One region of the Latilactobacillus sp. genome, then DNA from elsewhere that is predicted to be linked to it. Evidence: riboswitches for the same ligand, from Rfam matches in the RefSeq annotation. Region 1 holds a riboswitch; the other holds the start of a gene.
The links. A riboswitch is a leader RNA that binds a small molecule or an ion and turns the genes downstream of it on or off. The one in region 1 is predicted to bind thiamine pyrophosphate.
Positions count from the first base shown of each region.

Region 2: it holds a riboswitch for thiamine pyrophosphate, as region 1 does, so the genes downstream of both, thiM (hydroxyethylthiazole kinase) here and thiT (energy-coupled thiamine transporter ThiT) in region 1, are expected to answer to the same signal.

Region 1 covers NZ_JAMQEX010000001.1:220,181-227,766, reverse strand. Annotated here, with positions in the region: gene NDN60_RS01130 (NADP-dependent oxidoreductase) at 1-800, shown strand, start outside; gene xerS (tyrosine recombinase XerS) at 1,620-2,678, shown strand; TPP riboswitch at 2,745-2,843, shown strand; gene thiT (energy-coupled thiamine transporter ThiT) at 2,892-3,494, shown strand; gene NDN60_RS01115 (heavy metal translocating P-type ATPase) at 3,534-5,327, opposite strand; gene NDN60_RS01110 (hypothetical protein) at 5,428-5,781, opposite strand; gene NDN60_RS01105 (manganese-dependent inorganic pyrophosphatase) at 5,838-6,761, opposite strand; gene NDN60_RS01100 (LysR family transcriptional regulator) at 6,814-7,586, opposite strand, start outside.
Region 2 covers NZ_JAMQEX010000005.1:31,845-39,430, forward strand. Annotated here, with positions in the region: gene NDN60_RS03855 (VanZ family protein) at 115-1,263, shown strand; gene NDN60_RS03860 (DUF1002 domain-containing protein) at 1,363-2,307, shown strand; gene nagE (N-acetylglucosamine-specific PTS transporter subunit IIBC) at 2,367-4,385, opposite strand; TPP riboswitch at 4,614-4,719, shown strand; gene thiM (hydroxyethylthiazole kinase) at 4,791-5,600, shown strand; gene thiD (bifunctional hydroxymethylpyrimidine kinase/phosphomethylpyrimidine kinase) at 5,593-6,405, shown strand; gene thiE (thiamine phosphate synthase) at 6,398-7,072, shown strand; gene NDN60_RS03885 (putative hydroxymethylpyrimidine transporter CytX) at 7,062-7,586, shown strand, end outside.

The DNA.
Region 1 (7,586 bases):
AAATTACCGCTATCGGTTCTAACGTAACGCCTTTTAAACCGGGTGACCTAGTTTACACACGTCTACCACTTGCTAAGATTGGTGATTTTGCAGAATACGTTGCGGTCGATACCAATGCTATCTGGTATACACCTACCAATTTATCAGCTAAAGAGGCCGTTGCTGTCCCCTTGACCGGTTTAACCGCTTATCAAGGCCTCACGGAAGAATTAGCTGTTGAAGCAGGGAAGACGATTTTCATTCCTGGTGGTTCTGGCAGTTTTGGTCAATTAGCCGTGCCAGTCGCTAAATCTTTAGGCTTAACAGTCATTGTCTCAGGGAACGCTGCAGCACGTGAGCATATTCTAGAATTAGGTGCTGACCAATACCTTGATTACCGGACAACCGATTATTGGCAGGTATTAAACGATGTCGATTACGTTATCGATACTCGTGGGGCTCAAGATATCGAACGTGAACTTTCAATTATGAAACCCGGTGGCCGTTTATTAAGTTTGGTGGCAGGTCCTAATAAGCATTTTGCTATCACGCACCAATTACCTGCCTGGAAACGACTTTTATTTGGTTTAGTCGGTAAGAAGTGGGATAAACTCGCTAGTAAAGCTCAAGTTGACTACCGCTTCATCTTTGTGCGTTCGGATGGCCAACAACTTAAAAAAGTCACTGAATTAGTTGAAAAACATCACATTACACCAGCTATCGATCCACACGATTTTGATCTTGATCACGTTCAAGATGCACTGGAATTAGTTGCTAATGGTAAATTAGCCGGTAAAGTTGTAATTCGACTAACTGACTAAAGTAAATCTAAAAAGCCCAGCTATTGGTATTTAACCAGTATCTGGGCTTTTTTTAAATGGCCTGTGCTAAATTCTAAAGTACTGTTTGGTGCCATTTTTAGCTAGTTCAAATAACCAAGCAGTTCAATTAAATTTAATCTAGTTTTCAACATAAAAATAATCGATTACGGTGATTAAAGACGGTGTGGGGGACCTATTAAATAAAAAAAATATTCTAGTTTACATAATATATATTATAGGAAGTATATATTTATTTTAAAAGAGTGGCTGATTTTAACTTATTAAGTTGTATTTAAGTCTTTAATTTAGCAAATCCTTTTAGCAACGTTTTAAAATACTTTCCCTAAAGTAGCAATCATTAAAAAAATTCAACTACGATTAACAAATCTCAATGCTAAATTACTGATCTGATCGCAAATTAAAACCATTGCCTAATCATTAATGCTCAATAACCACATGAAATTCATTAAATAACTCAAGATTGATTTATACAGCTGTAAAATCCATAATTTTGAGGCTCAAATTGATAATCATTAACATAATCCGAGTTCAATAAAACGCTAATTTGATGCTCAAATTGGCCTAATCATGCTATAAATGCTGTTATATCAACGTTTTAATAGAATGAAAGACCGTTAAACAGGCATTTTATTCGTTTTTAAATGGCTGCTGCAGATGGTCTGAAAACAGATTTATCGGGTTAGTGGTTAAAATTCGCCAAACAAGTGTTGTTAAAATTATGGTTTTAACAACACTTGTAGTATTCTCGCCGCTTTTTTGTTAAAATAACTATAATTCTCTATTAAGGTGGTTTCAATCATGGACCAACAACGTTATCTCGAACTATGTGAACAACGCTTGGCGGATCTTCCCGATTACGTCCGTAAATTTTATATTAATCGGCAAGCCAATGCATACTCCTCTGCAACGCTCTATCAATATCTCCAAGAATACGTCCGCTTCTTCTCCTGGTTAATTGACGAACAAATCGTTACTGTTCAAACGACTAAGGATATCCCTCTTGTTGCGCTTGATAAGATGAAATTAGAAGATATCGAACTCTATAAGATCTTTTTAATGAATAAACGAAAAGTAAATAATCACAAGCTCTCCTTTCAGGCTGTTAATCGCTCTATCAACGCTTTGAATGCGCTCTGGTACTTCCTGACGATTGAAGCCGAACAAGCTGATGGCGAACCTTATTTTTACCGGAACGTCATGAAAAAAGTTAAACTCCTGAAATCTTCCGAGACAATGGCCACTCGTTCCCGCCATATCGGTCAAAAGTTGCTCACCGGCGATAAAAAACACGACTTCATTACCTTTATGCAAGTCGACTATCCCAGTGCGCTCTCTAATCGCCAACTCGCTTCTTATAAGCAAAATTGTGAACGAGATATTGCGATTTGCGTATTGGCACTCACTACCGGCATTCGTCTTTCCGAACTCGCCCAAGCTAACGTTTCTGATTTAAACCTTGAACAACTAACAATTACGGTTATTCGCAAAGGCGGTCAACAAGATACCGTGCCGATCGCACCTTGGGGTTTACCTTATCTGCAAGATTACGTTCAAATCCGGCAACAACGCTATTTAGCCGCTAACGAACGGGCCTTATTTGTCACAAAGTATCGCGGTCAAGCGAAGCGAATCAGTAACTATGCCATTGAAAAACTGGTAGCTAAGTACTCTGAAGCTTTTGGCGTTCGACTAACGCCGCATAAATTCCGTCATACACTCGCAACCGATCTGATGTCAGCGACCCACAGCGAAACGATCGTAGCGACCCAATTGGGCCAAACCACCACGCAGGCCACCCATTTGTATACGCACGTGGTTGATGACGAACAGCGCTCGGCAATGGATAAGCTCGAATGAAGCTTGATTGCTTGACATCTTTGTTGTATCCGGTATACTGAAAACGTTCTTAAAATTTAAATATTAACCATCGCAAAGGGGAGCCATTGGCTGAGAGTGATTAGATGATCAGACCCTTCGAACCTGTTTGTTAAGACAAGCGTAGGAATTGTGATGGAGTTGAGACTTTAACTCCTTTTTTGTGTTGGTTAACCAAGAAAAGGGGTTATTTTTATGCAACATCAACGGTTATTGATTCAAATTGAAGGGGCCATTATCGCGGCATTTGCGATGGCTCTGGAATATATTCCGCATACTGTAGGGCCATCAGCGATTGAGGTTTCCTTTGGGATTATCCCCATTATTATCTATAGTCTCCGTCGCGGCGCCGCGGCTGGGATGGTTTCGGGTTTAATCTGGGGCCTTTTAGACCTCGTCTTACGAGGCCTCGGCAACGGGAGCGTTCTCAATGTTTGGCAAGGATTACTTGAATTTACGATTGCCTTCATGGTCGTTGGCCTAGCTGGCGTTTTACAAAAACCAGTTCAAGCAAGTATCCAACAAAATACCAAAGTAAAAACGATTGCGCTCCTTTGGTCCGCAGCTTTCATTGGTACTTTCGCCAAATACTTCTGCCACTTCTTAGCTGGGGCCATCTACTGGGGCTCATACGCGCCTAAAGGAATGAATGCTTGGCTCTATTCATTAACTGTGAATGGCGGTAGTTTCGTTGCCGGCTTCATCTTAAATGGTATCGTCTTTGGGATTTTATTAGCGATGATTCCGAAACTATACCTCCCAAAAGATATGTTTTTAAAAGTGCAATCTGAAAAATAGTTAACAATACAAAAAAGAGGCCCTCAGCGACCTCTTTTTTTAATGGTCATTTCTAGCACGTAATGCGTATAAAATCGAAACTGTGTCGACAACTTCTTGGAATAAGGCCCCAATTAAAGCTGGCACGACACCGGTACTGGCAATCAACATCAATCCGATACAGATGAAGATCCCAATCAAAACGGACTGGCGCGCCACCCGCATTGTATCCCGTGCAATCGTGATGGCGCCACTAACCCGACTCAAATCATCCTTTAAAATGACGACATCTGCGGATTCGCTCGCTGCTGTGGCACCGTGAGCACCCATCGCAATTCCGACATCGGCACTCGCTAAGGATGGTGCGTCGTTAACACCATCGCCAACCATGATTATCGGCCGCTGCTCCGGCGTGACATTATTGATGAGTCGAATCTTATCGGCAGGCAAACACCCAGCGTGAACTTCATCAATGCCAACTTGAGCCGCAATCTCTTTAGCGGTTGTCGCCTGATCCCCTGTGAGCATCATTAAGCGCTGTAAACCGAGCTGATGGAGCGTTGACATCGTTTGAGGCGCTTCCTGGCGAAGATGGTCGATAAATGTGATATAGCCCGCATAACGCCCGTCAATGCCAATGTAGACAGTTGTCTGTGTCTGGGATTGTTTAGCTTGGTCAGGCGCCACAAATTCAAATTTACCGACTTGAACCGTCTGTCCAGATGCTAATTGGGCAGTCACACCAGCACCTGTCATTTCTTTTAAACTAATAATTTCTAATAATTGCGCTGCTGGGACGACTTGTAGTAAGGAACGAGCCAGAATATGGGCCGAAGCTTGTTCAGCACTGGCTGCTAAACGACATAACTCCGATGGTTCAATATCAATCATCGGTACAACTTGATCCACGGTTAATTGGCCATTCGTAATCGTGCCGGTTTTATCAAAAGCAGCTGATTTGGCCAACGCCAATTTTTCAATTGTCGTCCCCGTTTTGACGATAATCCCATTCCGGCTGGCACGACTCATACCTGAGATAAGCGCAATCGGTGCCGCGAGAATCAACGGGCATGGCGACGCGACCACCAAGACCTCGGCAAAGCGCACAGGGTCTTTTGAGAGCCACCATGCCACCCCTGCAATCAAATACGCCACTAATGTAAATGGTACGGCATAGCGATCCGCTAAACGAACAAAATGGGCAGGTTGTGCTGCTGAGCTTTCAACCAGTTTAACAATTGCTTGATACTGACTGTTAATAGCTAATTGATCGACCACCATCGTGATTGATGTCTCACCATTTACTGACCCTGACATAATTGGCTCATTGATTGTTCTTTCAACTGGGCGTGATTCACCGGTTAGAGACGATTCATCAAACAGCGATGACCCCTCAATGATATGACCGTCAACCGGAACCAGTTCTCCTGGCTTCACAACAACTTGATCATTGACTTGGAGTTCGTCGACAGCAACATCGACAAGTCCGTCACCACGCATTAAATGCGCGTCCTGGGGCGAGTTGTCCAATAATGATTTTAATTCCCGCCCTGCTTTATGCGCGGCGTAATCTTCCAGGGAATCGCCGCCTGTTAACATTACGAGGACCATCAAGGCAGCCCAATATTCACCAACAGCGAGTGTTGCAATGATCGCCGTAATGGCTAGTAAATCAACACCATATCGACCTGATTTTAAAGTGCGAATCATCTCAATCAGCATCGATAACGCGACTAACCCCCCAGCTAGACTAACTAATACTTGGGCCCACAGTGGTTGTTGACATAAAAAGGCTAATATTAATGCGGTAATCCCAACCACAATTGTGAGCACTAATTTCAACGTATGTTTCATCATTATCGGCCTCCTTGTGAATTCCATTACATTATAACATGTTCATTGTCAGATTAGAATTATTATCATCTGTAAAAAAGACACAAAAAAACCCATCATATTATTGATGGGTCTCATTTACAGAAAGTTGTGCCATAATAGCTGTCCGAATGGATGTCATTGCTGCTATTAATGTTGTCATCCGCTTAATTACAGGCGATGTCTTTTTTTGGTTAGCCAACGCTTTTTCGGTTTTATGGATGATTGACTCAATCGGTGCCTGTGCCCTGACCAATGCTTCAGCAGTTATATCTGTGCGCCCATTCAATAAATCACGACCAACTTCCAATGCGTGAATTCTATTTTTTAATAAAGTAAATTGGGCGGACCCTTCTCCAAATTTTAGCTGGCTCTTTTGACAATTTCGAATTGTCGCTTCAATCACTTGAATTGCCTTTGTTACTTCCTCAGTCATCTGTTGCTCCTAACAAAAAAATAAAGCCCCGCAGGACTTTATCTTCTTAATTGCTATTAAAATGCTGCTGTTAATTGTGGGACAACTTGTTTCTTACGTGACACAACACCGGCTAATTGCGCACGATGGTTGTTTAAGGTCACATCAAAAGCCTTTTCGAAGGCTTCAGCTGGTTCGCCGATAACAAGCGCTTCTGAGTTACTGTTTAAGATGTCAGTAACCAAAAGTACGAATAAGTCGTAACCGTTAGCTTTGTTGTCTGCTTCGATAGCAGCTTCAAAAGCAGCTTGGCGTTTGAAGACCGCTTCGATATCAACTGTGTTAACTTGATCGATACGAACTTTTTTACCAGCCATATCGAATGTTTTAGCATCAGCTTCAATTAATTCAGCTTCGCTCTTATCATCTAAGTTAGTACCAGCTTTTAACATTTCAAGACCATATGATTCAAAATCAACATCTGCAATTTCTGCTAATGTCTTGATAGCAATCCGATCTTTTTCAGTTGTTGTTGGTGATTTCATCAACAATGTATCTGAAATGATGGCACTCATCATTAAACCAGCTAGTTGTGCAGGGATTTCAATCTTATTTTCGTTGAACATTGATAAAAGAATCGTGCTGGTACAGCCAACTGGTTCCGCACGGTAGAATAATGGGCTCACTGTTTCAAAATTAGCAATCCGATGATGATCGACAACATCAGTCACTGTTAAATCTTTGATATCAGCAACACTTTGTTGGGCTTCGTTGTGGTCAACTAGCATAACACTTTGTACTTCACTACCAGCTTCTTTAATCACACGTGGTGTGCTTGCAGCAAAGTGACGTAATGCATAACTTGTTTCTTCATTTGGTTCGCCTAAAGCAACAGCTTCGACATCCTTGCCAAGTTGTTGTTGTAGATAAGCAAACGCCATTGCCGCAACAATTGCGTCTGTATCTGGGTTTTGGTGACCAAAAACTAATTCTTTACTCATATTTATACAGACCCTTCTTTTCAAAATTACATTATCGATTATACCAGAAATATTAAACAATTTTACGGTTTTGTTCTTTAATTCGCGTTAAATAGTCTTTTTCTTCTAGGTAAAGATTGAATTCACGGAAGAAACTGTCAATCCGAGGAATATCTTCCTTTTCTTTACGGAATACGAAGGCTAGTTCAAATTGAATCGCTGGATCAAATTGTACCGCGTTCGATTCAATGCCAACATTATGGGCATCGTAAAAACTCTTTGGCAATGCGGTACTTAACCCAGTTGCTTCTGCGAAACGTAAGATTTCAAATGGTGATGTAAATTGTGCGGCACTAACTGGCCGATCTACCATTTGATTCTTATACGCCTCACTGATGAATTGATTGAGATAGTATTCATCGGGATAAGTAACCCATTTTTCAGTTAAGGTATCTTCAAAATGAATCTTCTTACGTTTTTTCAATAACGGATTACTGCTCAAGAAAACAAGGCTTTCATCCGCAATCTTCTTAGAACGGTAAGGCTTCCAATTTTTGATACTGTCATCTGGCAAGTACATAATAGCCAAATCAATTTTATTATTTTCGAGGCGATCCCAAATCTCCTTACGTGTCAATAAGTGAACACTAACTTCGATGTTAGGAAATTGTTGATAATACTTGATTAAGAAACTTTGAATAACACTAAGTTCCATTGACGCCAAAATTCCGATATTAATTTTACCGCGGCTAGCGCTAGTCGCACTTTGGATTTCATCCGTTGCCGTATTTAATAAATCATAGATTTGATGGGTCGCATCTAACATTGTCCGGCCAGCATCAGAGA
Region 2 (7,586 bases), on a different contig from region 1:
GATGATTACACAACGTTAATACAGCGCTTTAAACACGAACAATAATTACGGTTTTGACATCCACCAACTTGCCCTCTACAATTAAACCATCTTAATCTTTCAAGGAGTTGCCTAATGCTATATCTCGATAATATCATCACCGCAGCGACGATTTTTCCGTTTGTCGCAATCGCCCTCACAATTCCGGTTTTAATCTATCATTACCGGCGTTCTGGCGCACTAACCTTTTGGCGAAGCTTAGTGATTTATAGCTTTATCTTCTACTTATTAGCCGCCTACTGTCTCATTATACTCCCCTTACCACCAAAATCAGTCGTCGCTCATTTGACGACCCCGCGTTATAACCTAGTGCCGTTCACCTTTGTCCGCGAATTTATTAACACGACACACTGGGTTTGGAATCAACCGGCAACCTATCTTGCAACCCTAAAACAAGCGGCGACGATTCAACCACTCTTTAATATCGTTTTAACCATTCCATTTGGTGTTTACCTTCGTTACTTCTTCCGGACATCATTCAAACAGACCCTATTATTAAGTTTTGGCCTCACATTATTCTTCGAATTAACCCAGCTGTCAGGACTCTATGGCATTTACCCCCGACCATATCGGTTATTCGATGTTGATGATCTACTGCTAAACACGAGTGGCGGACTCATCGGCTTTGGCTTAGCACCCTTATTAACCTATTTCTTGCCGACTCGTGATGCACTTGATCAAGCGGCTTACATCAACGGCCAAAAAGTTGGTTATCTCCGTCGCTTATTAGCACTGGGAATCGATTACTGTCTCTTAACACTGATTGGCATGATTGTTACAGCGATTTGGCGTTTATTAAAACTACCAACTTTTGGTAATGATGTTTTCTACTATTGTTTAGAAAACGGACTCTACTTCGTCTTACTGCCCGTCCTCTGGCGGGGACAGACACCTGGTAAATCGCTCTTGAGGTTAAAAATCACCGCCGAAAATGCCGTTGCTTGGCGGATATTCAGTCGCCAATTTTTACTGTTCTTTATCATCCTACCTAGTTTCCAATTATGGCGGATCACCATCGATGCCTTGGTTGCTAGCGGCCAAACGCATTTAGATATCTACCTTCTACTGGGTGGTCTGGCTGCCTTACCACCCGTCTTATTTACGGGTAACTTCCTATTATCGTGGCTTTTCAAAAAGCCCCAACTCTTTTATGAGAAGTTAACCAAGACCCAAGAAATGAGTTTGGTTCAACCACAAGCAGATCATCCCTTAAAAAATAATTAAAAACACCGCTTAATTCTAAAGGTCTAGCAAATTAAGATACTTTCCCTGTTAAATTAGCTATAATGAAAGTATCTTATATCTGAGAAAGGATTTACGATTATGTTTAATAAACTCAAATACATTCTCCCAATCGTCATGACGGCTATTTTAGGTCTCAGCGCCCACAGCGTTTTTGCCGACAGTAATGCTTGGGATAAACCAGTCGCAACACTCGGAACAAGTCTTTCAAGTACGCAAAAATCAGAAACCCTCTCAACGCTTCAAAACGCCGCTAACATCACCGATTCTGATGAATTAACGGTCACCGGTTCAACCCTCGTTAAATATCTCGATCAAAATCAACAAACTTTTAACGCGGATTCCAACGTTTATTCTAGTGCGTTGATTCAAAAAAATAATAGCAATACCGGGATTAACGTTAAGATTGTCGATTTTAACGGCAGCAACAATATCACAACAATTACCGCGAACCAATATAAAAACGCAGCGTTAACCGCCGGCGTCACAAACGCGACGATCTACGTTACTTCTGCCGTACCAATTGACGGTTCTGGTGCGCTCGCCGGCGTTTACGCCGCTTTCGCGGAAAATGGTGAAACCTTAAATCAATCACAAGTTACCGCCGCTCAAGACGAAATGAGCACCCTCAGTGATATTACCCAAGCTAACAAAGGCACTGACGGCTATACTGATTCACAACTTAACAACGCCGTAACAGGTGCTAAAAAAGACATGGCTAACAAGGGTGATAACCTAACCGTTAACCAAATTACCAACATCGTTAATAATCAATTAGAACAAAATAACCTTACAACAATCATCAACAATAACCAAAAGACACAAATCATTAACTTACTCGTTAAAATTCAAGATTCTGGTGCGCTTAAATCAGATGATTTTAAGAACCAAGCCGGTAAATTAATGGATAACATTCAAAGTAATGCTAAGAATGTCTTCGACAAATTAAACACTGAAAGTAACCGTAACTTCATTCAAAAATTATTCGATAGTATTGGCAACTTCTTTAAAAACCTATTTGGATAATGATTTATACCACACAAAAACGCCTGACGAACTTAATTCGTCAGGCGTTTTTTGATTGTTTATTTAGTGGTTGCTTTTACGGCAACTGTATCAGCTTGGACTGATTGGCCCATATTATTGAACTTCATGTAAGCAACTGCTGGCATGTTTGTAATAATCACCATCATCGCTGTTTGCTTACCAGCTGCAACGATTTGATCAAGATCAACGGTTGCCAGTAAGTCACCATGCTTGATTGTTTGGCCTTCTTCAACAGCGACTTCAAAAGGTGCACCGTTTAATTCAACCGTATCAATTCCCATGTGGACTAAGACTTCCAAACCATTAGTCGTCTTAATGCCAATCGCATGTTTCGTTGGGAAAATCGTCATGATTGTCCCATCAACTGGTGCGACAATCTTGCCATCAGTTGGTACGACTGCGTAGCCGTCACCTAACATCTTTTGTGCAAAAGTTGGATCATCAACATTTTCAATATCAATCAATTCACCGTTTGCAACTGCGTAAAAGACATCTGTCTCACCTGAGTTAATATCACTATCAACAGGGGCTTCAACTGGTGCAGCAGCTGGTTCTGGTGCGCTGGTTGCGATTGGTGTGTTGTGGTTATAAAGTTCTTTCAGGGCATCCGCCACAAATTGAACTTCTGTTCCGATAATAATTTGAATATTGGTTTTGTCTAAGACGTTAATCCCAGCGGCACCAGCGGCCTTAATAGCCGGTTGGTTAACGTTGGCTGTGTCTTCTAATTGTAGACGCAAACGAGTCGTACAGTTATCGATTACTTTGATATTGTCTTTACCACCGATTGCAGCGTAGATCCGTTTTGCTTGAATCATGAATTTGTCATCAGTAGCATCTGTTTCGACACCGGCAGTATCTTCATCAACAGCATCATCTGCTTCGCGACCCGGTGTCATCAAGTTGAATTTCTTGATGGCAAAGTTGAAACCGAAGTAGTAAATAACTGCCATGACTAAGCCTTCAACCAATAACATCAATGGTTGGTTGGCAACTGGATTTTTCAAACTTAAAACATAATCGACTAAACCAGCACTAAATGCGAAGCCGGCTGTCCAGTGGAAGAAAGCAGCAACGGCTAATGAAATCCCTGTGAATACTGCATGTAGAACGTAGAGTGGCCATGCCACAAACATAAATGAGAATTCAAGTGGTTCTGTGACCCCTGTAAAGAATGACGCAAAGCCAGCAGCTAACATCAATGAAGCTGTTGCTTTACGACGTTCTGGGCGAGCGTTCTTGTAAATTGCGTAGGCACCAGCAGGTAACCCAAACATCATGACTGGGAAGAAACCAGCTTGGTACATCCCTGTTTTACCAATCACGGCTGTTCCGGCAGCAAGTGATTTCGCACCGCCCAAGAAGTTACCGATATCGTTAATGTTAGCAACATCAAACCAGAACACTGAGTTCAAGGCGTGATGTAAACCAGTTGGAATCAATAAACGGTTGAAGAAACCGTATAAACCGGCACCAACCCAGCCTAGTTTTGAAATTGCTTCACCAAATGATACTAAAACAGTAAAGACAGCTGGCCAAACAAAGTACAAGATTGCTGAAACAACCATCATTGCTGTTGCGGCCATAATTGGCACCAAACGTTTCCCACTAAAGAAGGAAAGCGCCATTGGCAACTTCACGTTGTGGAAACGATTGTACATTGCAGCTGCAATTAAACCGGCGATAATCCCGATTAAAACATTACCTTCGATTTTACCAAAGGCTGGATTCACCTCAGCGATATCTGATAAACCTTGCATCGCTTGAATTGAGGCAGGTGCTAAAATGGTCTTAGGGACTAAGAAAGCGACTAAACCAGCAAGTGCGGCTGCCCCATCCTGATCCTTAGACATCCCTAGGGCTAGACCAACGGCAAATAATAATGGCAAGTTGTTTAAAATTGCGCCGCCACCAGCTGCTAGGAAAATTGTAAAGACGTTTGCATTTGAATCGCCATTGCCAACCCAGTTAGCAATCCCGATCAAAATTGCGGCTGCTGGTAATACAGCAACAGGCAACATTAATGAACGACCCATTCGTTGTAAGTAATTCTTCATAAGGTGTTCTCCATTCATTCATTTATTTCGTTAACAATATTAAATCATTAATGCAAACGATAAGCAAGCGCTTAATAGTCGGTATAGACCTTTAAGGTCACGGAATAAAGCGGTTTCTTAATTCGAAAATATTTTGGTCTATACCGTATAACGGCATTAATTATTGCCTTGAAATTAAAACGGTTGCAAAAATAATGATTTGACGTATACTGAAGGTACAATTTAATCGCTTTGCACTAGGGGTGTTCTTAGAAGAACTGAGATAGGTTTGTACAACCTGATCCCTTTGAACCTGTAAGTTCAGACTTGCGTAGGAAAGTGCCTTTCTCTATTAAACCAACACCACTTTTCTATGCATTCGTGCATCTAAAAGTGGTTTTTTTGATTTTAAGGGAGGTTTTTTGCATGTCAAAGACACTGTTAGACCAGATAAAACAAGCTAACCCGATTATCACCAACGTTGCCAACAGCGTCACGGTCGATCAAGTCGCCAATGTTCAAAATATAATCGGTGCATCTCCAATCATGTCTAGTGATCCTGAAGAGGCCCCAGAAATGGTCGCTATTGCGCAGGCACTCAGCATCAATATTGGGACACTATCCGCTGAACCCATTCACCAAATGAAGACTTTAATGGCTGAAGCTTATCGCCAAGCTAAACCAGTCGTCATCGATCCGGTCGCAGTCGGTTCAATTCATTATCGTCAGAAAATTATCGATGAACTCTTAGCATTGGGAGCACCCCAAATTATCCGCGGAAATGCGGGGGAAATTGCTTATCTAGCTGGTTTAGACTGGCAAGCTAATGGTATTGATGCAGGCAATGGCGAAATTGATCTCGTAAAAATTGCTCAAACAGCTGCTAAAAAACAGCAAACAACCATTTTACTTTCAGGTCCAACCGATATCATCACTGATGGTCATCACACGACTAAAGTTGCCAATGGCACGCCACTTTTCCAAGTCCACGTCGGCTCTGGCGATATGCTAACTGGTCTTTGCGCCGCATTTGTCGCCGTTAGTCCTGACAATCCTTATCAAGCGGCCATCGACGCAGCAACGACCTTTGCCGTTGCCGGGCAATTAGTCGCCGAAGCAATGCCAACGCCTTTACCTGGTTCTTTTTATCCGCAATTATTAGACCGTTTATTTAACATTACAGCAACTGAGATTCAAAACCATGCACAAGTCACGGAGGTCTTAACTCATGAATAATTTCCCACAAGCCTTAACAATCGCCGGTTCAGATAGTGGTGGCGGTGCTGGTATGCAAGCCGACATTAAAACCATCCAAGAACGCCACGTCTTTGCCACCAACGTGGTCGTCGCAATTACGGCCCAAAATACCATTGGCGTTCAAGATAGCTTCCCGCTACCGCTCGAACTAGTCACCAAACAGTTTGAATCGCTCGCAGCCGATTTTAAGATCCGAGCCTGTAAAACAGGCATGCTCGCCGATGCTGAGCACGTCGCCGTCGTTGCCCAAAACCTCCGGCGCTTCGACTTTGGCCCCTTAACACTCGATCCGGTTATGATTGCAAAAGGTGGTGCCTCTCTACTAGCCGACTCCGCCATTGACACCTTACGATCAGAACTCTTACCTTTGGCAACTGTCTTAACACCTAACCTACCAGAAGCAGAGGTGTTAACCGGTCAAAAAATTCAAACAACTGCCGATTTTAAAATCGCCGCAACGCAACTGCAAAAAATGGGTGCTAAAAATATCATCATTAAAGGTGGCCATCTCGATAATAGTGACCAAGCCTGTGATTACGTTCTCTACGCTGATGGTAGTGACGACTGGTTAAACACACCACGGATTGCGACCGTTCGCACCCACGGCACTGGTGACACCTTCTCGGCTTGTCTAACCGCCGAGCTAGCTAAACAAGTCCCACTCAAAAAAGCCATTCAGATTAGTAAAGCCTTCATTCAAGCGGCCATTGCCAATCCAATTGCAGTCGGCCACGGTCACGGCCCCACAAATCATTGGGCTTATCAGGAGGTTGAACATGACTAATATTGCCCAGGAAATACTCCAAACTTATTTAGTGGCTGGTACACAAGATACTGGTCGAGAAAACTTTTTACCTATACTTGACCAGGCTTTACAAGCTGGGATTACTTGCTTTCAATTCAGAGATAAGGGCCCAAATAGCTTACCAACTGACGCAATGCGGTCCGACTACGCCAAAAAGGCGCAAGCACTTTGTCGTACTTATCACGTGCCTTTTATTATCGATGATCGCTTAGAATTAGCTTTAGATTTGCAAGCAGACGGACTCCATGTTGGGCAATCTGATCAACCATGGCCTAAAATTGAAGTTGCCAAGCAACACGGCCTAATTACCGGGCTATCCTGTCATACTGCTCAAGAAATCCTAAGCAGTCATCAACAACCGGCGCTCGATTATATTGGTGTAGGCCCCATCTTTCCGACGAATTCTAAAGAAGATGCCAAAACACCACTCGGTTTAGCACAACTAAAAACATTCACGCAACTCAGCCAGTTACCGGTTGTCGCAATTGGGGGCATTAGTTTAAAAAACTGCCAACAAGTTGCTGAGACCGGTGTTGCGGGGGCGGCCGTGATTTCTGCTATTACACAGGCTAAAAATATTCCCCAAGCAATCCAACTATTAAACCAACCTTGGCAGAGCTCAGAAGGGAATAATCATGAAAGTTAATCATAATCAATTCCTACTCTGGTTTGGAGCGGCTATTTCAATTGCGGAAATCATCACTGGGACACTCATTGCGCCCCTTGGTCTCGTCAAAGGCAGTCTAGCCATTATCATTGGTCACCTGATTGGTGCCTTTTTATTGCTATTACCGGCTAGTTTTCTCGGTGGCACGCGTCATCAAAACGCGATTGAGTTAACAGACCCAATTTACGGTAAAATCGGTTTTATCCTCTTTGCGATTTTAAACGTCATTCAATTAATTGGGTGGACTGGCATCATGATTGCTAATGCCGCCCAAGCCATGCAGCAACTCAAGCTGACTCACCTCAGTTATCTGATGAATGCCATTATCGTGGCTGGCTTAATTATTTTCTGGTTGGCAATTAAAACGCAATTCTTTTTCAAGCTAAACAACTCCATCGTATTGCTCTTAGTGGTTGCTTGCCTGGGCCTTTTTTGGCAACTCAGTCAATTTGCTGGTCACACCACTCATCTGAGTGCCAATCCACTGAGCTTT